Regions from separate parts of the Clostridium sp. AF34-13 genome, predicted to be linked through region 2. Evidence: predicted binding sites of a transcription regulator. Region 2 holds the regulator's gene; the other holds the start of a gene.
What was found. The regulator NrdR, encoded in region 2, represses ribonucleotide reductase genes. The targets are predictions, from matches to a motif close to CACNANATNTNGTG.
Positions count from the first base shown of each region.

Region 1: the regulator NrdR is predicted to act here: its motif matches at 2,187-2,200, upstream of nrdD (anaerobic ribonucleoside-triphosphate reductase).

Region 1 is NZ_QUEB01000001.1:229,479-232,919, reverse strand. Features, by position in the region: gene nrdD (anaerobic ribonucleoside-triphosphate reductase) at 1-2,028, opposite strand, end outside; gene DWZ63_RS00895 (sigma-70 domain-containing protein) at 2,279-3,196, opposite strand; gene DWZ63_RS00890 (hypothetical protein) at 3,427-3,441, opposite strand, start outside.
Region 2 is NZ_QUEB01000002.1:193,170-196,610, forward strand. Features, by position in the region: gene DWZ63_RS02750 (YifB family Mg chelatase-like AAA ATPase) at 1-1,370, opposite strand, end outside; gene nrdR (transcriptional regulator NrdR) at 1,454-1,906, opposite strand; gene DWZ63_RS02760 (YlmC/YmxH family sporulation protein) at 2,062-2,322, opposite strand; gene sigG (RNA polymerase sporulation sigma factor SigG) at 2,339-3,112, opposite strand; gene sigE (RNA polymerase sporulation sigma factor SigE) at 3,176-3,441, opposite strand, start outside.

The DNA.
Region 1 (3,441 bases), on a different contig from region 2:
GTTCTTGTCCTTATTATGACACTGTGGGCACTCCCATTCAAGGTCATCATTTATGATTATCTCTCCGTCATATCCACACACATGACAGTAGTCTGATTTCGTGTTAAACTCAGCATACTGTATATTTTCGTATATGAATTTAACAACATCCTCAAGTGCTTCAAGATTATTTCTGAGATTTGGTATCTCAACATATGAGATAGCACCGCCTGATGAGATTTTCTGGAACTGGCTCTCAAATCTAAACTTCTCAAATGCATCTATCTTTTCACGCACATCCACATGATATGAATTTGTGTAATATCCCTTATCCGTCACATCTTTTATAACACCGAACTTCTTTTTGTCTATCTCTGCAAATCTGTAGCAAAGACTCTCTGCAGGTGTTCCGTAAAGACCAAATCCTATACCTGTTTCAAGTTTCCATGTATCACACGCAAGTCTCAATCTTTTCATGAGTCTGAGTGCAAAGTTTGTTCCCTTTGGATTTGTATGGCTTACTCCGGTCATAAGCTTTGTTGTTTCATACACACCTATATATCCGAGTGATATAGTTGAATACCCGTCATGTAAAAGTTTGTCTATAGGCTCATCCTTTCCAAGTCTTGCTATTGCCCCATACTGCCAGTGGATAGGACTTACGCTTGATAATGTTCCCTCAAGTGCATGATGTCTTGCCATAAGTGCATCAAAACATAAGGCAAGTCTTTCTTCAAGCAATGTCCAGAATTTTTCCTCATCGCCCTGGGCTATTATTGCTATCTGCGGGAGATTTATGCTGACAACTCCCTGATTAAATCGTCCCTCAAACTTATATTCTCCGTTTTCATCTTTCCACGGTGTGAGAAAACTTCTGCATCCCATACATGAAAATACATTACCTTCATAATTTTCACGCATTTTCTTAGCTGAAATATAATCAGGATACATTCTCTTTGCCGAACATTTAACTGCAAGTCTTGTAAGATAATCGTACTTACCTCCTTTAAGGCAATTATGTTCGTCAAGTACATATATAAGTTTAGGAAATGCCGGTGTAACATACACACCCTTTTCATTTTTGATACCCTCTATTCTCTGATTAAGTATTTCTTCTATTATCATGGCATTTTCCTCTATGTAAGGATCATCCTTATCAAGATTAAGGAAAAGTGTCACAAAAGGTGACTGTCCGTTTGTAGTCATCAGTGTATTTATCTGGTACTGGATAGTCTGCACACCCGACTTTAATTCATCCATAAGCCTGTCATTTACAAACTCCTCAAGTACATCCTCTGTAATAGTATCTCCATATTTTTGTCTATAATGAGCTTCATACTTATCATGACTCTTTCTGAGATATTTTCCGAGGTGTCTTATATCAACTGACTGCCCGCCGTACTGACTGCTTGCAACCGCCGAGATTATCTGTGTCATGACCGTACACGCAACCTGAAAACTCTTTGGTGTTTCAATAAGTTTGCCGTTCATAACCGTACCATTTTCAAGCATATCGCCTATATTTATAAGGCAGCAGTTAAATATGCTCTGAAGAAAATAATCCATATCATGAAAATGAAGTATTCCTTCTTCATGTGCTTTTACTATCTTCTCTGGAAGAAGTACTCTCTTTGTAAGATCTTTCGACACCTCACCGGCTATAAGATCTCTCTGTGTCGATGCTATATATGCATTTTTATTTGAGTTTTCTTCCATTACATCCTTGTTGCTGTTTTTTATAAGGCTCATGATGGAATCATCAGTAGTGTTTGCCCTGCGGACCATCTCTCTTGTATATCTATAGATTATATACTTCTTTGCAAGTTCAAATTTTCCCTCACTCATGAGCTTTTGCTCTATCATATCCTGAATATCCTCAACCATCATGTTGTCAACATGCTTGTTCTCTATTCCGGCAACAATAGAGTCTATTTTCTCCTCATTTACCTGCTCGTTTTTATCAACTTCCGCATTGGCTTTCTGGATCGCAACAATTATCTTATTGCGGTCATAATCAACGACTCTGCCATCCCTCTTGATTACCTTCATCATCATATTTCCTCCAATCTATGCAGTCATGTATAGTCAAATAACTACATGACTCTATGTTCTTTTCCTGACCTGCATTTATATATGTATTCCACATATACAACATGACTCTCTCAAAGAACGCAAGACTTATTATAGCACCTGGGCGAAAAAATGTCCACAATATATTGTGTTTATTTTGCAATAAATCACAAAATATTGTGGACACCCTTTATTTACTATATCTTACTGCTGTAGTATGCCAATGCGGTCAGATTGATTTATGCCCCGGTGTGGTATCAGCAATACGCTGTGTGTCTTTTGACAATCCCATTATTCCTCTTATCTCATCAACAGGAATTTTGGTATATTCTGACAATTCCTCTTTTGTCGGAACCCTTCCCATCTCCTCAGTCATATACTTTGCCGCTTCATTGAGCAGATTTGTGCGTGCGAGAACTGCTGATTCCCAATCTTTATCCGAAGTCACTGTGTCTAACAAAGATTCTATCGCATTTGTAACTTCCATATATATAGCACCATCTATACTGTCAAAATTTGGAACATTATTATCAACAAAATTCTTTTTATTTTCTTCTATCACGGATATTGCTTCAAGTAATCCTACATTTCCCTCAGCAATAAGTTCATCCATCCCTGTTATCCCTTTTTTGACATTCTCCCTGTCTGCATAATTGCGTGCGATTTTTACTACCTGTGCAAGCCTGTTCTCTACAAATCTATTCCTGGCATTTTTATCACCATCCATAAATTTCTGAATCAGATTTCTCTCTTCAGCGTCATCATAATAGTCAAGTTTTCCTATTTCATCCATATAAAGTTTATTGTTATATTCTGCTCTTTTTTTTGACAACTCCTTTGGAGAAGTATTGTTTTCTTTTTTATCATTATGCTTTTCAGATTCGGTTTCCTCATCCGAAAGCTCTTTATCTTCATTTTTATCACTTTCATTACTTTGCAAGTCAACTGCTTTTGGCACAAATCTGTATCCCTCAACCTCTATTCCTGCAAGGGAAAGATAGTAATAAACCTGTTCCATTTTATCATCAGACAGTTCTAAATCACTTAAATATTTTTTCACTTCATCTTTTGCAAGCTTATTATCCTGCGAAGCTGCAATACTTTTGACTGCCTCTAATTCTTCTAAAAATTTTCCCTGTTCTGACATATATCTCTCCTACTTTCATACATAATAAATTTTGCAATAAACATCTTTCATGGATGCAGCTTTCTTATTTTAATACTATACTCATTATTATGCAAGAAAAATGGACTGCCATATGAATATATAATCCTACTGACAATCCATTTCCAAAATACACTTTGTAATATTATCATTACAAAAGCTTAAGTACCTATAATCTTAATTCATAAAATCTTCTTAAAAATCACTCTTAATTATTTCTTAAATGT
Region 2 (3,441 bases):
TCAAGATATTCCTTTGCCTCATTATCCATGACACAATATCTTTTTATCATGCCTGCACTTAGTTCTGAATTAAACAATATCCCGTCATTTTTATAGCGTTCTTTTTGAATATGGTGAACTTTTTCTATCCTCTTTCTGACATCATATGAATTCTCACCTTTGTCACTGTTGCTTATTTCTCCATATTTTAATATTATCGTTTCAGTAAAAATATCTATCCTGTCAAGCAATGGTTTACTTATCCTGCCGAGATAATTTTTTATCTGTCCCTGCGAACAAGTGCATTTTTTCCTGTCGGGGTAATATCCGCACTTACATGGATTTAACGCAGCCGTAAGCTGAAACTTTGCAGGATAGCGGTAGCTTCCCTCCAATCTTGAAACATTTACATACCCATCCTCTAAAGGCTGTCTCATCACCTCAAGCACCTGTCTTTGAAACTCCGGCAGCTCATCAAGAAAAAGCACACCTCCCGACGCAAGGCTCACCTCCCCCGGCTTTGGATACCTGCCGCCTCCTGCAAGTGCCGTCTGAGTAACAGTGTGATGCGGAGACCTGAATGGTCTTTTTTGCACAACCGGATTTTCCTTGTTTAAAAGACCGGCAACGCTATATACTTTTGATATTTCCATTCTCTCTGAAAATGTAAGTTTTGGCATAATACCAGGTATGCACTGTGCAAGCATTGTCTTTCCCGTGCCCGGAGCGCCAATGAGTGCAATATTGTGCATACCTGAAACAGCAACCTCTACCGCTCTTTTTGCCCCCTCCTGACCCCTTATGTCAGATAAGTCATGTTCATCGTCTTCTACTTTAAACGGCATCTTGTGTTTTGTGTCGGATATGTACCCGGCAATATCCTCCGAATTCAATATCTCAACCATCTCTTTAATATTTTTTACACCTATGATTCCTACATCATCTATGATACCTGCCTCACAAACATTGTCAAAAGGCACGATACAATACTTAAATCCGTTTTCATATGCTGTATAAACTCTGGGAAGTACGCCATTAACTGATTTGATATTTCCATCAAGACCTAACTCACCGATAAATAGAATTTGTTTTAAGATTTCTTTGTCTATATAACCAAATGCCGCCAATATTGCAACAGCAATAGACAGGTCAAATGATGTCCCGTCTTTTCTCACATCAGCAGGAGAGAGATTTATCGTTATTTTTTTAGGCGGAAATCTGTATCCGCTGTTTTTTAATGCAATCCTTACCCTCTCTCTTGCTTCTTTTACTTCTGACGACAGATAACCTACCAGAACAAGACCCGGAAGTCCTTCTGATATATCTGTCTCAATATGTACTACACAGCCGTCTATTCCAAATATGGCGGCACTAAATGATTCACTATACATAGTCTACCTCCATGCACAGCAAATCTACCCGTAAATCATAATGTTATATTATCAGAACACTCTGATATTTACAAGCTGTAATTTTATTTATCAAGAATTTTTTTCAGCTCTTCCATAAATGTATCTACATCTTTAAATTCTCTGTATATGGATGCAAACCTGACATATGCAACCGCATTGAGTTTTTCAAGCCCCTCCATTACAAGTTCTCCTATAAGGCTGCTTGGTACTTCATTTATCTCTTTGTTGAATATCTCCGTCTCCACCTTATCCACTAACAGATTCATATCGTCAACCGATATAGGCAGCTTGTGACATGACCTGAACACTCCTCTTTCTATCTTTGCACGGTCATAAGGCTCTCTTGTCTGGTCTTTTTTTATGACAACAAGAGGTATCGACTCTACCTTTTCATATGTAGTAAATCTTTTATTGCACTTATCACACTGTCTCCTTCTCCTTATAGATGTATTTTCATCTGCCGGCCTGGAATCTATAACTTTTGTATCTGCTTCTCCGCAAAATGGACACTTCATCGCTGTTTCCTCCATCAAATATATATTATATTCAAAATATTTTTAGTCTGTTTTTAATATCATGCTCCCCGGCCAAATATATATCGACCTGTGGCTTTTGCCCATGCTCAATATATTATAATAGAAGAAATCTAAATTGTCCATTATATAAATTGTTACCATTCACATTTGTGAAGACATTTTGATGCTTCGACCTCAACCAATACAACATCCGCACCAATCCTCTTTACACACTCATATGGAATTATATATTCACTGTCACGCCCTATAATGCCAAACACCTTACATGGTCCCGGTATTATCAGCGAGCAGATTCTGCCTGTACGCTCCTCAAAATCCACATCGCAGATATTCCCAAGACGCTCCCCGTCACACACATTTACTACTTCCTTCTCCCTAAGCTCACAAATTCGCATAAAGCCCCCATAATAATCAAAGATATTGTTTCATAACCTTAAGTGCTCTTTTTTCGAGACGACTGACCTGTGCCTGTGAAATACATATTTCATTTGCAACTTCCATCTGTGTCTTCCCCTCATAATATCTCATCTTAATTATACGGTTCTCTCTTTCAGACAGGTGATCTATCGCTGCTTTTATCGACATTTTCTCCACCCAGTCCTCCTCAAGATTCTTTTTATCACTTATCTGATCCATGATATATAGTGTATCTCCGCCCTCGGCAAACACGGGTTCATAAAGTGACACGGGACTCTGTATGGCATCCAGTGCAAATGCCACATCTTCGGGCGTTGTTTCAAGCATTTTTGCTATCTGCTCTATCCCCGGTTCTTTTTCGCTCTGCTTCATAAGTGCTTCTTTTGCATATATGGCTTTATACGCAAGATCTCTCACCGACCTGCTCACCCTTATGCTGTTATTGTCCCTTAAATACCTGCGTATTTCCCCAATTATCATCGGAACAGCATAGGTACTGAATTTTACATTCATTGTCACATCAAAGTGGTCAATAGCTTTCATAAGACCTACACAGCCTATCTGAAACAAGTCATCACTGTTTTCTCCGGCGGCACCAAACCTCTGGATTATACTTAAAACAAGTCTCAGATTCCCCTTTATAAATTTTTCCCTGGCTTCTCTATCGCCCTTTCGTATCTTAACAAAAAGCTCCTTTTTCTCTTCTTCGGTAAGCAATGGTAATTTTGATGTATTTACACCACATATCTCTACTTTATATACAGCCATCATAACCTCCGGATATTTTGAAATTAAGCTTATACAAAGTAGGATTTACCAAATCAGACGATTCTATTCCATTCTTACTATTTCTTTTTTCAGGCGTCTGATTATTTTTTTCTCAAGTCTTGAAATATATGACTGGGAAATCCCCATCATGTCTGCCACTTCTTTCTGCGTTTTTTCTTCCCCATCAGCAGAATTTATCCCAAATCTTAACTCAATAATCGTTCTTTCCCTTTTGTTTAACTTTGACAATGCCATTCTAAGCAGTTTTTTGTCAACTTCATCCTCCATGTCTTTTGAAATAACATTTTCATCAGTGCCAAGAATATCCG